2 regions of the Brevibacterium sp. FAM 24630 genome follow, and region 2 is predicted to be linked to the other one. Evidence: riboswitches for the same ligand, from Rfam matches in the RefSeq annotation. Region 2 holds a riboswitch; the other holds the start of a gene.
The links. A riboswitch is a leader RNA that binds a small molecule or an ion and turns the genes downstream of it on or off. The one in region 2 is predicted to bind thiamine pyrophosphate.

Region 1: linked by a shared signal. The riboswitch ahead of thiM (hydroxyethylthiazole kinase) and the one ahead of thiO (glycine oxidase ThiO) in region 2 are both predicted to bind thiamine pyrophosphate.

The regions. Positions count from the first base shown of each region.
Region 1 is NZ_JBNBZD010000020.1:33,342-40,547, forward strand. It holds gene ACPUD7_RS13900 (DUF1648 domain-containing protein) at 1-43, shown strand, start outside; gene ACPUD7_RS13905 (TenA family protein) at 27-776, opposite strand; gene thiD (bifunctional hydroxymethylpyrimidine kinase/phosphomethylpyrimidine kinase) at 860-1,774, opposite strand; gene thiE (thiamine phosphate synthase) at 1,771-2,550, opposite strand; gene thiM (hydroxyethylthiazole kinase) at 2,547-3,461, opposite strand; TPP riboswitch at 3,449-3,581, opposite strand; gene ACPUD7_RS13925 (winged helix-turn-helix transcriptional regulator) at 3,669-4,133, opposite strand; gene ACPUD7_RS13930 (SRPBCC family protein) at 4,246-4,752, shown strand; gene ACPUD7_RS13935 (sugar ABC transporter permease) at 4,788-5,999, opposite strand; gene ACPUD7_RS13940 (ATP-binding cassette domain-containing protein) at 5,996-6,820, opposite strand; gene ACPUD7_RS13945 (substrate-binding domain-containing protein) at 6,916-7,206, opposite strand, start outside.
Region 2 is NZ_JBNBZD010000006.1:45,190-52,395, forward strand. It holds gene ACPUD7_RS06395 (amino acid permease) at 1-1,397, opposite strand, end outside; gene ACPUD7_RS06400 (hypothetical protein) at 1,459-1,674, opposite strand; gene ACPUD7_RS06405 (hypothetical protein) at 1,674-2,156, shown strand; gene ACPUD7_RS06410 (alpha-hydroxy acid oxidase) at 2,134-3,405, opposite strand; gene ACPUD7_RS06415 (histone deacetylase) at 3,537-4,112, shown strand; gene ACPUD7_RS06420 (2-dehydropantoate 2-reductase) at 4,066-5,013, opposite strand; gene thiE (thiamine phosphate synthase) at 5,010-5,693, opposite strand; TPP riboswitch at 5,705-5,808, shown strand; gene thiO (glycine oxidase ThiO) at 5,798-6,925, shown strand; gene thiS (sulfur carrier protein ThiS) at 6,918-7,206, shown strand, end outside.

The DNA.
Region 1 (7,206 bases), on a different contig from region 2:
GGCTCTCATCAACCTCGTCCGCCGGCTCAGCCCGCCGAGGTGAGCCCGCCCTGCGGCAGGAAGACGGAGGCGTCCCAGTTCTGCATCGCGTGTGCCGAGGCCCAGAAGTGCAGTTCGTAGACACATGCCTGTTCGAACGCCGCCCGCATCCGTGCCGCCTCCTCGTCCGGGGCCTTCGCGAGTTCCTGTTCGAGGATGACCACGGCATGACGGGTCGATTCGTCGAACTCCGGTGAGTCATAGGTCTGCACCCAGGTCCGGTACGGGTGGTCATCGGCCATCTGACCGGCCTGCTCGACGAGCACCTTGCCCATGTGGGCGTACACCCAGAAGCACGGCAGCACTCCGGCGACGCCTTCGCCGTAGGAGCGGCTGGCGGCCGTGGCGATGAGGAACGAGACGTAGCCGAGCGCCGTCGGTGAGGCCTTGGCGCCCGCGCTGCCGCCGGTGAGTTCAGCATGTGCGGCCGCCAGTCGCGAATCGGCGAGCAGCTCTTCGTGCATGCCTTCCTCGACCGTGATCGCCTCGGCTGCCGAGCCGGCCCAGAAGCGTGACTCGTCGCGGTCGACGGTCTTTGCGGCGAGGAAGGACATCGCCTTCGCGTAGCCGTTGAGGTAGATGCCGTCCTGGATGATGTAGTTCGTGAACGCCGTGACGTCGAGGCTGCCGTCGGCGAGCTGGGCGAGGAACGGCAGGTCTTCGATCTGTTCGATGATGGGGCGGACACGGTCCCAGAGCTGAGCGGTCTGGGGTCCGGCAGAGAAATCGACGGTCATGGGAACTCCTATGTACTCGTGTGACGTGCGGTTGTGATTCGTGTTGGTCAGATGGGGTGCCCGACCGTGCGGTGAGCGGTCGGTCAGGAAGGCTGCCCGCGGACGATGTCGACCTGATGGTCGACGGGTCCGTGTGCCCCATCCGAGTCGAGGCTGACCTGCCAGCCCGCGGCCGAGCTGAGAGCCCGGGCGAGGAAATCCAGGGCATTGCTGACAGCATCGCCGAGGAGCTCGGACCCGATCTCGGGGGTGCCGGTCACGGCCGCTCCCGCGCCCCCGTTCGCCGATGCTGCGCGTTCACGGCCGAGGACGGCCACCTCGGCGGTGATTGCGGCCGAGAGGGTGCACCCGGTTCCGTGCGTGTTCGCGGTAGCCACGCGGGGGTGGGTGAACTCGCGGACCGAACCGTCCCGGGTGGCGAGGATGTCGGTGACGTCTCCGTCGCTGCCGTGCCCGCCCTTGAGGAGGACGGCGCCGGGCCCACGTTCGAGCAGGCGAAGCGCCTGGTCACGCATCTGGTCGGGGGTCTGCGCTTCGGGTTCGTCCTCGGACAGGAGCAGGGCCGCCTCGGGGAGGTTGGGAGTGATGAGGTCGGCCACGGGCAGCAGGTGGGTGCGGACCGCGTCGACGGCGTCAGACTCGAGGAGGCGATGGCCCGAGGTCGCGATCATTACCGGATCGACGGTGTAGAAGCCCAGCAGGCCTTCGGCGGCGCGGGCGACGACGAGGTCGACGAGGGATCGGCCGCCGAGCATCCCGGACTTCGCGGCGTCGACGGGCATGTCTTCGAGCACGGAGTCGAACTGGTCGGCGACGAAGTCATCGTCGATCGGGTAGACCCGAGACACCCCGTGCGTGTTCTGGGCGAGGAGGGCGGTGATGACGCTCGTGCCCAGGGTCTTGCGCGCGGTGAAGGTCTTGAGGTCGGCGTGGATTCCGGCTCCCCCGCTGGGGTCGGTGCCGGCGATGGTCAGGGTGATCGGCGGGCGCGTGCTCATGCCTGGCCGCCGGCGGTGCTGCCTGCGCTGTCCGCGCGGCCGTCGTGATCGCGTCCCGCGAATGCAGACAGCAGGTCTTCGGCGGCGGCCTTCGGATCATCGGCCAGGCAGATCGCCGAGACCACGCAGATCCCGATCAGCCCGCGTCCGCTCAGGTCAGGAGCTCGGTCGGCGGTGATTCCGCCGATCGCCACGGCGGGGATGCCGGCCTCTGCGACCAGTTCGCCGAGGCGGTCGGGTCCGATGCCGTCGGGTGCGTCGGCCTTCGTCGTGGTGTCATAGACCGGACCGATGCCGACGAGGTCGACGACGCCGGTGGCCCGGGCGGCGGCGAATTCGGCGCTGGTGGCGGCCGAGAGACCGATGAGCGGCGCCTCCCCCACAGCGGCGCGCACCTCGGTGACGGTGGTGTCGGTCTGGCCGACGTGGATGTGGATGGTCTCGCCCTCGTCGATGAGGCGGCGGGCCACCTCGACGCGATCGTTGAGGACGACGGGCACGATGCGGTCGGTGCCGCGGGTGGCGGTGTCGACGGCGGCGATGACCTGACGGGCGAGCGAGTAGAACTCGCCGTCATCGATGTCTTTGTCGCGGACCTGGACGATGCCGACTCCCCCGGAGACCGCGGCCTGGACCGTCTCGGCAACGGTGCGACCGGCCGCCTCACACTGGGCGGAGTCGGTGACGAGGTAGAGGCGGGTGTCGATGCCGACGAAGCGGTCGGTGTCAGCCGCGTTGCACAGATCGTCGGTGATGTGCGCGGATCCGGCGGTCATGCCCGCGCGCCTTCGTCCGCGGCGAGTGCGTCGAGGCTGACCCTGGCATGTGCGAGCCGGTCGCCGTCGACGCTGTGGAGTGCGTCGAGGAAGTTCACCGAGTAGCTGCCCGGTCCTTTGGCTCCCTCGGCGGCGTCTTCGCCGGCGACCGCGAAGTGGGCGTGGGCGGCGACGACGGCTTCGAACCTCGCCGAGGCGGCCTCACCGCTCGTGGTGTGTTCCGATGCGTTCACCGCCGAGGCGTCGGCGTCGGGATCGGCGAGTCCACCGCGGGCGGCGGCGAGGTAGGCGGCGGTGACGGCTCCGAGCGAGCAGCCGGTGCCGATGACCAGCGGCATGTATTCGTGGCCGCCGGCGATGCGGGCGACATGGTCGGCGCCGTCGATGTGGGCGACGATCGCGTCCGTGGGTCCGGAGACTGCGACGATCGCCCCGGTTTCTCGGGCCAGCTTCGCGGCGGCGGGAAGGACCGCATCGACGTCATCGGTGGAGTCGACTCCGCGTCCGCCGAGGCCGACTCCGGCCAGCGCGGCGATCTCGGAGGCATTGCCGCGGATGGCGGTCGGGTGGTCGGCGGCGGCACGACGGATGCGGGAAGTGCGGAAGTCGACGGCCCCGACGCTCACCGGATCGAGGACCCAGGGCTTGCTGGCCGCGTTGGCGACGTCGATGGCGGCATCGGCGGCGAGCAGCTGGTGGTTCGAGGCGGTGCCGAAGTTGATGAGGACGCCGCTGGCGATGCCGGCGAACTGCCCGGCGTCGGCTTCGTGGTCGAGCATCGCCGGGGAGGCACCGATGGCCAGGAGCACGTTGGCGCTGAATTGCTGCACGACGGTGTTCGTGATGCATTGGATGAGTGGATTGCTTGCACGCAGTCGCGCATTGGCAGAACGCAGGTCGAAGTCAACCATGACGATCCCTTCGCTAGTATGGCCCAGATCAGGTTCGATGGGTGTTCTCTCAGCCTCGCCGAACTCCGCGTGGACTTCTCGGCCCGAGCGGAACGTCATGAGGCACCCCATGTCATTGGCTTCGACTCTATCAGCCCCGTCGGACACGGGCGACCCCTCAGCTCCACCCCGGCACCTGCCAGCACCCATTCGTATCGGGTGCCTGTGTCAGTCAGTTCGGTGCGACCACTTCTCCTCCGGCATGCCCGGACCCTTCGAGGCGGTGACGGCGTCAGGTTCCTCACCACAGGCATCGCAGCGGATCGAACTATGCACCTCACCCGAGCAGTCATCGTGCCGGTAGATGATCGGCCGCCCGGCAGGGGCTTGCCAACGATCGCCCCAGTCGGTGAACGCGATGAGCACTCCGCGCAGATCACGCCCCTTGTCGGTGAGATGGTATTCGACCCCGCCGGACCCCGAGTCCCGGGACATGATCCCCGCCTCGACGAAGCCATCGAGCCTGGTCGTGAGCACATTGGTCGCCACTCCGAGCCGTTTCTGGAAGTCACCGAAGCGGGTGACTCCCGCGAACAGCGCATTCCTGATGATCAGCAGGCTCCACCGTTCGCCGACGATCTCGAGCGAGCGCGCAATGGAACACACTTCGTTGTCATACGTTCTGCCCAGCATGAGAATGATTCTACCTTGATACTTGCATGATGAAATCAGGCGTGGGATCATCACTTCACCAACTTGTTTGATACAAGTTGCGATCGGCAGACAACGGCAAAGGAGCCTCGCCATGACCACAGCACATCCCACATCTACGCCCGACGCAATGTCATCGTCGGATTTCACCTTCACCTATGAGGTGCCGCAGTCACCGCAGGAGGTCTACGCCGCCGTGACGAATGTGCGGGGCTGGTGGTCGCAGCGCATCGACGGCGCGACCGACCGCCTCGGCGAATTCGTCTATACGGTGCCGCAGATCCACACCACTCGCGTGCAGGTCACCGAACTCGTCCCCGGCGAACGCGTCGTTTGGAGGATCCTCGACAATCGTTTCGGAGCGGGTGAGGACGTCGATGAATGGGCCGGGACGACCGTGCGCTTCGACATCGAACCGGCCGGCTCCGGTGCCCAGCTGACCTTCACCCATGTGGGGCTGACCCCGATGCTGGCCTGCCATGAGGGCTGCGCACAGGGGTGGACGCGCAATGCCCACGACAGCCTTCACCGGCTCATCACCACGGGCGCGGGAGACCCGATCACTCCGGCAGTCGAAGCGAGTCTGCTCTCCGACGCCTGACCGCCGGACCATACCCGAGGACGGACGGCTCTCGGCTAACCGCGGCCGACGTACCTCTGGCCGCGGCGGCTGAGTGCGTCGATGACGACGGCGGTGAGCAGGACGAGCGCGGTGATGATCTGCTGCGCATCGGAGTTGAAGCCGATGAGGTAGAGGCCGTTGTTGATGGCGCCGACGACCAGCGCACCGAGCACGGCCGCCCACGCGGTTCCGCGGCCGCCGAAGAGCGAGGTGCCGCCGATGACGGCTGCGGCGATCGCGTTGAGCAGGTCCTGCGTGCTCACCAGCGTCGATCCGGCGTTCGTCGTCACACCGGTTTTGACGAAGCCGAAGAGCGCTGCGAGCACGCCGGCGGCCATGAATACGCTGATGCGCACCCAGGTCACTCGGATGCCGGCGCGTCGGGCCGCCTCGACCTTGCCGCCGACGGCGTAGATCGAACGGCCGTAACGGGTCTTGCGCAGCACGAGATCGATGCCGATGGCGATGACCATCATGAGGAAGAACGGCATCGCCAGGCCGAAGTCCTGGTTGACGAGGACGAGGAACCCGAACACGATCGCGGTCAGCAGCACGATGCGCACGATCACCGAGGTCCAGCTCGGTGCATTGAGTCCCTCGCGGTGACGGCGCAGTTTCGAGTAGATGATGCCTGCTCCGAAGCCGATGATCGCGATCGCCCCGAACACATAGGCCCAGACCGCCGGGAAGTAGTAGCTGGCGAAATCGAAGGCGAAGGTGTCCGACATCGACAGGTTCTTCTGTGTACCCAGGGTCGTCAGCGTCAGACCGGTGAAGGCGAGCAGGCCGGCCAAGGTCACGACGAAGGCTGGGATGCCGACGACGGCGAAGAACCATCCCTGGATCGCACCGACGACGAGGCCGAGCAGCAGCATGATGATCAGCGCGATCGCCGGCGGCACACCCTGCCTGACCACGAGCACACCGAGCAGGGAGGCGGCCAGGCCGCCGAGCTGCGCAAGCGAGAGGTCGATCTCGCCGAGCAGCAGGATGAGGTTGATGCCCAGTGCCAGGATCGCGAGGAATGCGACCTGCGTCGAGAGGTTGACGAGGTTGGCCGGGGAGATGAAATTGCTGTCGGCGGTCTGGAAGACGATGACGATGACGACGAGGGCGAGGATGACCGGGAATGACCCGAGCTGGCCCTCTTTGACGCGGCGGATGAATGTGCTGACGATGCCTTCGGACGAGATCCGCTCATCGGTGATGAAGGAATTGCGGGTCATCGACGCTCACCCCTTCGTGCTGCGCGTTTGGTCACAACGTTGTCGCTGGCTCCGGTGATCGCTGCCACGAGCACATCGGTGCGTTCGTCTCCCGGGAAGTCGCCAGCGTCTTTGCCCAGACGCAGCACGTGCACCCGGTCGCACACCGCCTGCACATCGGCCATGTTGTGGCTGACGAGCAGCACCCCGAGGTCGCGTTCCTTGAGCCGTTCGATGAGGTTGAGCACCTCGGCGGTCTGCGCCACACCGAGCGCCGCAGTCGGCTCATCGAGCATGACCAGCGAAGGTTCGCCGAGGAGGGACCGGGCGATCGCGACCGTCTGCCGCTGACCGCCGGAGAGGGCGGCGATCGGTACGCGCACGCTCGGGATCTTCGCCGACAGGCTGCGCAGCAGCTCCCAGGACTTCGCTTCCATGGACACCTCGTCGAGGACTCCGCTGCGGGTCTTCTCGTGCCCCAGGAAGAGGTTGGCCACGACGTCGAGGTTCTCGCACAGGGAGAGGTCCTGGAACACGGTGGCCACTCCGGCCTTCTGCGCATCCTTCGGCGAGGAGAACTTCTGCGCCGCCCCATTGATGAGGAGTTCGCCCTCATCAGCACCGTGGACTCCGGCAATGACCTTGATCAAGGTCGATTTGCCGGCACCGTTGTCGCCGACGAGTCCGACGACTTCGCCGCGGCCGACGGTGAGATGGATATCGGTCAGAGCCTGGACGGCGCCGAACCGCTTGTTGATTCCGCGCAGTTCGAGCACGGTGTCCGTTCCGCTTCCCGGCGCCCACGCTTCTGCGGGAGCCGGTTCGGGTGTCTCAGATGTCATCTGTTCCTACTTGTCGCTGTCGATGACCTCGCCGGCCGGCGACCGAGGTGGTCGCCGGCACGAGGTCGGGCCTTGCGCGCGGCTTTGCGCACGGGTTATTTCACGCCTGCTTCGTCGCAGAGCTTCTCGACGTTTCCGGAGCAGATGTCGGAGGCCTTGATCTGATCACCGACGATGTCCTTGATGTTGTCCTTGGTGACAACCTTCGCCTCGACGAAGTCCGTCGGGGTGTCCTTGTACGTCGTGCCCGCATCGACATCCTCACCGCCGGCCAGAGCGATCGCGGCTTCAGCGGCGAATTCGGCCTGCGGTGGGATCGACTTGTAGATCGTGGCGTACTGGTCACCCTTGAGGATGTTCTGCAGTCCGTCGACCTCGGCATCCTG
Region 2 (7,206 bases):
TGGATGAGCCACAGGAGCAGGAACGCCGGCAGCCCGGCATAGGCGCTGGCGACCTGGAGCAGCTGCCCGTTGACGATGGCCTGCACGTTCTGGCCGATGATGACGACGATGAGCATGATGAGCGCGATGACCGGGCCGATCGGGAACAGCGGCGCCCGGTACGGCAGATCGTCGATGCTGTGGCCTTGGCGCACATAGGCACGGCGGAAGCGGAAGTGACACCAGGCGATGCCGACCCAGACGATGAACCCGGACAGGCCGGAGACATTCATCAGCCACGTATAGGCACCGCCGTCGCCCATGATCTCGGTGAGGAATCCGAACAGGCCGATGACCGCGGTGGCCAGCAGTGCCATGACGGGGACTCCGCGCGCGTTGAGTCGGGCGAACATCCTCGGCGCGGTTCCCTCTTTCGCCATGGCGTAGAGCATGCGGGTCGAAGCGTAGAGACCGGAGTTGCCGGCAGACAGGATCGCGGTGAGGATGACGGCATTCATCACACCCGCGGCGACAGCGATTCCGGCGCGCTCGAAGACGAGCGTGAAAGGTGAGGCCGTGATGTCCTCGTTGTTCGCCGAGGCCAGGAGCGAAGGGTCGGTGTAGGGCAGGAGGAAGCCGATGATGATGATCGCGCCGATGTAGAAGAGCATGATGCGCCAGAACACGGTCCGGATGGCCCGGGGCATGTCTCGGCGCGGGTTCTCGGATTCCCCGGCGGTCACGCCGACGAGCTCTGTGCCCTGGAATGAGAAGCCGGCGATCATGAACACGCTGACGACCGACATCCACCCGCCGACGAACGGGGCCTGCCCCGTCGTCCAATTCTCCACCCCCGGCGAGGAACCGCCGATGATGCCGATGATCATGAGTACGCCGAGGACGAGGAACGCGAGCACTGCGGTGACCTTGATCGCGGCGAACCAGAATTCGCCTTCGCCGAAGGCCCTCGCGGATAGGAAGTTGAGACCGCCGAGGAGGATGAGGAAGCTGGCCGCCCAGATCCACGATGGCACGCCGGGGTACCAGAAGGACATGATGACTCCGGCGGCCACGAGTTCGGCAGCGAGGGTGATCGCCCAGTTGAACCAGTAGTTCCAGCCCATCGCGAAGCCGAAGGAGCGGCTGACGTACTTCGCGCCGTAGGTATGGAAGGAACCTGCCACCGGAAGGTGCGTCGACATCTCCCCCAGCGACTGCATGACGAAGAGGACCATGACACCGATGGCCGCATACGCCAGCAGGGCACCGCCGGGTCCGGCTTGGGAGATGGTGCCGCCGGATCCGAGGAAGAGTCCGGTGCCGATGGCTCCGCCGATGGCGATCATCTGCAGGTGACGCGACTTCAGCCCCCGTTTGAGTTCGCGGTTCTCCATCGCCGAGGCGGCTGCTGTTTTCATCGTGTCCCTTGACTGTCGTGCGACCGGCGTCCCGTTCGGGCCCCGGCCATTTTTACCACATTCAGTTGTCGGAGCTGCGCACCTTGTCCGTTCCAGCCGGGTGCTTGAGCAGGTCGATGATCGGTGCCAGTGCGGCCTTGATGCTCACCAGTCGGAAGAGGAGTTCTCGCGGACCGGTCAGGATCTTGGGCAGGTGGAACATGAGGCCGGCCAGTTGTCGAGAGGTGGACTGTGCCTGTTCGACTCGGGGCCGCTGGACGGCCTCGTAGCGGGCCAATGAGCAAGAGCTCCTTCTACCACGTCATCGACTCCAAAGAATCACTGTTGTCACTGGTCGTCGATGAGCTTCGGGAGCAGGCGAGGAAGGAGTGGACTCCCCCGGACCCGAGCGATTTCGCCTCTGATTTCTGGGCGACTGCGGCCGACATCTTCGACGATGCCCTGCATGTCTGGCCGCAGAGTCGGGCCCTCGAACTGCTGTGGCGGATCGTGCATGCCAATCGGGCCGATCCCGGTGTGAGCAGTCTTGACCACGACTACAGGACGTGGATCTCGTCGGTGTTGGAGGTCGGACGGGAGACAGGCGCCGTCGATGCGGACTGCCCGGCAGACCTCCAGGCCCTGGCGGCTGCGACCCTGTTGACGGCCTTCGACGAATCGGCGCTGCGGCAGGTCGACGGCGACAGGCTGACCGGCGGCGACCTCGAGGCTGCCGCCGGTCAGCAGTTCCGTCTGCTCAAACGTCTGCTTCAGGCGTGAGGCGCCAGCCCGGTGCCTCGTCGGGCAAATCGGCAGCTGTCGGAAGCCCTCTGGCCAACTGCGGCCCGAGGTCGGAGATATTCCGGGCGCCCATCAGCCCCATGGCAGTCAGCATTTCGGTCCGGATCAGGTCGATGGCCCGCTCCACCCCGCGCTGTCCGCCGGCCATCAGTCCGTAGAGATAAGCCCGGCCGATGAGTACGAAATCCGCTCCGGCGCACAACGCGGCCACGACGTCGGTACCGGACATGATTCCGGAGTCGAGGATGAGCTCCATCTCCTCTCCGACCGCCGCACGCACCTCTGCCAGCGCGGTCAGGGAGTCGGGAGCGCGATCGAGCTGGCGCCCTCCGTGGTTGGACACGACCAGGCCGTCGGCACCGATGGACCGGGCCCTGCTGGCATCCTCGGCGGTGAGGACGCCTTTGACGAAGAGTCGGCCCTTCCACTGCTCGCGGATCCACCTGAGGTCATCGAGATCAAGCGTCGGATCGAACATCGTCCGCGTCAACTCGGCCAAGGACTGCGAAGAGCTCGACAAGGAGGCATACTTCGGCGGTTCGGTCGTGAGGAAGTTGAACCACCAACCGGGTCGGTAGGAGGCGTCCAGAATCGTTTTGAAGGTCAGCTTCGGCGGAATCGAGAGTCCGTTGCGGTTATCGCGCAGACGCAGTCCCGTGATCGGAGTGTCGACGGTCACGAGCAGGGTCTCATATCCGCTGGCCTGGGCGCGCTGAAGCAGGTCGAGGCTGCGTTCGCGGTCCTTCCACAGATAGAGCTGGAACCACCGCGTCGATCCCGGTGCCGCCTGCGCGACCTCCTCGATCGACCGCGTGCCCATCGTTGAGAGGGAGAAGGGAATGTCGGCCTTCGCCGCGGCGCGAACTCCCCCGATCTCCCCCTCGGAATGCATCATCCGCGTGTAGCCGGTCGGGGCGATGCCGAATGGCAGCGCAGTGTCCTGACCGGCGATCGTCGTCGATGTGTTCGGAACGTCGACTCCATGCAGAATCCGCGGGAGGAGTTCGACGTCGGCGAAGACCTGGCGATTCTTGCGCAGCGTGTGCTCGTCGAGCGCACCTCCGTCGACGTAGTCGAAGGGCGCCGTCGGCGTCACCCGTTTCGCGATGCGGCGAAGGTCCCAGATATCGGCGGCGGATTCGAGTCTGGCCGCGACGCGATCGAACCGGGGCGGCTCGAACTGCAGCAGCGGGGCAAGCTCTCTGATGTCGGGGAATCGACGCTTCATCTCTCTCCTAGCTCACGATCGCGGAACCGCCAGTCTAGGCACGGAGTCTCGGCTCCGGCCGGGCCGACCGCGATGCGAACCGCGCCGCCCGGTTCCACGCGTTGCGGGGCGGAGATGGCATCATGGAGGTGATGTCTCAAACGCATGTGTGGTACGTCAGCTACGGTTCGAACATGGCTCGTGATCGGCTCGCCTGCTATCTGCAGGGCGGGCGACCACCCGGAGCCCAGGTCACCTATCCGGGAGCACGGGACACGACTCTGCCCCGTGCCGAGGCCGGAATCGAACTGCCTGGCACGATCTACTTCGCCGGAGCTTCGAGAGTCTGGGGCGGCGGAATGGCCTTCTATGACCATCACGTGCCCGGCCCCACCCCGGCCAAGGCCTATCTCATCACCGCCGCACAGTTCGCCGATGTCGCATCCCAAGAGATGAATCGGCCCCCGGCCGCCGATTCCCCGCTGGAGCGCCTCGTGTTCGACCTGCCCGCCGGTACCTCGCATTCGGTCGGCCCCGGCGGATATGAGACTCTCATCGTCCTCGACACGCTCGACGACGTTCCGATGGTCACATTCACTGCTTCGCATGGTTCGGCTGACATCGAGCACACTCAGCCCAGCGAACCCTATCTGGCGATGCTGCACACGGGAGCGGCCGAGGTCAGTGCTGCTTCCGGGCTGCACCTGCACGCAGCTGCACAAGCGTAAGGTCGAGCAGCGGGGTCCGGACTCCCAGCCCGGCGGCCTTCGTAGCCAGATCGCCGAGGATGTGCTCGGCTTCGCTGTCCAGACCCGCAGTGACGTCCCGGTAGAGGGATGAGGTGAACGCCGACCCCTCCTCGGTGAGCATCTTCACCGTCACGGCGTGCGACTTCTCCGACACCGGGTGCCCGGCGGCGTTCGCCACGGCTTCGATCTCGTCGATGATCTGCAGCACCTGATCACGTCCGCCGGCGCTCATGATCGCGCCCACCGGGGCCCGGAAGAGGCAGGTGACGACGCCGGCGGCAGCGATGAAAGCCCATTTCTCCCACAGCCCGTCGATGATGCCGTCGATGACCTGCAGCCGGTACCCGGGCACGTCGAGAGCCGCGGTGATCGGGGCGGGCACCGCCGTCCCGTCGAGGTCGCCGATCGTCATCACGGACAGGTCGGTGAGCTGATGGACCGCATCGTCCTTGATCGTGCCCACGATCTTGACGAGCCCGCCGAGCACCTGCCCCGGGTAGTCCTCCGCCAGCCGATCGATCTGCGCCATGCCGTTGAGGAAGGGGATGATCTTCGTCTCCGGACCGACGGCAGGGCGGATGTCGGTGAGCACCGAGTCGAGTCCATTGGCTTTGACCGCGATGATGACGAGGTCGAACGCACGCGGAGCCTCGTGGAGTTCGGCCGCGGTGAGCACATTCACGGAATTCGTCCGGTCTGCGTCGGGTGAGACGAAGCGCAGTCCGGCGGCGCGGATCCGCTCCGCCTTGGCCTCGCGGAGGAGGAAGGTGACGTCGCGGCCGGCCTCGAGCAGGTAGGACCCGAAAGCCCCACCGGTGGCTCCGGCCCCGGCGATGAGGATCGCGGGTCCGTCGGGTCGGGCATTCGTCGTCTCGGTCATTCCAGCGCCTCCTTGAGTTCCCGTGCGGCCGCAGCGGGGTCCTCTGCCGAGGTTATCGCACGCACGACCACCGCCCGGTTCGCGCCCGCTTGCCGGATCGCCGTCAGCCGCGGTCCTGCCGCAATCCCGCCGATGGCGAACCAGGGTGTGCTCACCGAGGCGGCCACCTCGGTGAGCAGAGACCTGCCCACGGCCGGTCGGCCGGGTTTCGTCGGCGTCTCCCACACCGGTCCGACGCAGAAGTAGTCGACCTCCGGATCCGCCTCGGCGGCGAGCGCCTGGTCCAGGGAATGGGTGGAGCGGCCGAGGATGACGTCGGGGCCGAGGACGGTGCGGGCCTGGGCGCTGGTGAGGTCGCCCTGTCCGACATGGAAGACGTCAGCTCCGGTGAGGAGTGCGACATCGGCACGGTCATTGACAGAGAAGAGTTTTCCGTGTTCGGCGGCGATGTCGCGCAGCACTTCGAGGGCGGCGATCTCGGCTTTGGCCTCAAGGGTCTTGTCGCGAAGTTGGATGATGTCGACTCCCCCGGCATAGGCGGCCCGAAGGAAGTCGGGCAGATCCCCTTCGTCGCCTCTGGCATCGGTGCACAGGTAGAGCGTGGAATCTGCCAACTGGGCTTCCCGTCGGGCCCGCAGTGTTCCGGGCCTTTCGGTGCGCGGTGGAATATCTGTGGTCATGGTCATAGAGTAGAGGAGTTCGCGGGAGCCTCCCAACGAGGCTGAGAGGGCGTAAGAGCCGACCGTCAGACCTGATGCGGGTTATGCCGCCGGAGGGAGAATCCATGCACGTCATCGTCGTCGGCGCCGGAATCATCGGCCTGGCCACGGCTTGGCATCTGCGCCGCCTCGGTGCAGTCGTCACCATCATCGATCCCACCCCCGCCCAGGGAGCCTCCCATGCCGCGGCGGGGATGATCGCCCCGGCCGCCGAAGTGGTGTGGGGTCAGACTCCCCTGTATCCGCTGATGCGATCATCCGGTGAGTTGTACCCCGGGTTCACTGCCGAGGTGGCGAGCGCAACGGGAGCCGAGCTGGGGCTCAATTCCACCGGGACTCTCGTGTGCGCCGGCGACCGGGCCGATCTGCAGACCCTGCGGGAACTGCGCGGGGCCCAGTCAGCAGCCGGGTTCACCACCGAACTCATCTCCGGGTCGAAGGCCCGGGCGGTCGAGCCCTCTCTGGCCCCCTCGATCATCGGCGCCGTGGACATCCCCGACGACTGGTCGGTCGATCCCCGGCGACTGAGCGCGGCGCTGCTGTCGATGACCACGGAGACGCTTGTCCGAGAAACAGTCACCGAGGTGGTTCGCCGTGGCGAGACGACCATCGGAGTCAGACTGGCCGACGGGCGCAGTCTCGAGGCCGACCAGGTGGTGCTGAGCACCGGCAGCGCATCGATCACCGGTGCTCCGGTCCTGCCCGTGCGACAGGTGTGGGGTGATGTGCTCCGGTTACGGACCCAGGCCGAGCACACTCCCCTGCTCACTCGCACCATCCGTGGTTTGGTCAACGGTCGGGCCGTCTACCTCGTTCCGCGTCCGGACGGTGAGATCGTGCTCGGGGCCAGTTCCCGTGAGGACGGTCGATCCGCCACATCTGCCGGGGCTGTGCACCGTCTGCTCCAGGACGGTCAGCGCCTCGTCCCCGGCATCCTCGACTGTGACATCACCGAGGTCACGACTCGGGCCCGCCCCGGCTCCCCCGACGATCTGCCGTTCATCGGCCGTGCCGACGACGGCTGTGTCGTGAGCACCGGGTACTTCCGTCACGGAATTCTGCTCGCCCCTCTCGGCGGACGGTTGGGGGCCGAGCTCGCCCTCGGGATCTCCCCGGACTGGTTGCCCGACGGTGCCCTCGATTCCGTCTCCCCACATCGTTTCTCCGAGGCGGCGCCGGTGTCGAATGCCTGATGCCGTGTTCACCCGCCACCTGTTCAGCCCCGACCATCATCACTTCGAAGAGGAGCCCGATATGACCCGATCCGCATCGACACCCCGAGCCGCCCATTCACCGTCCATCGTTCTCAACGGGGAACGCCGTGAGCTCACCACATCCTCGGCGCTCGACCTCGTCGCCGAGGTCACCGGACGGCAGCTGCACAGCGACGGAACCCCGGCCGACGGAGGACGACTGGGCATCGCCGTGGCCGTCGACGGCGAGGTCATCCGTCGCGGCATGTGGTCCGACTTCA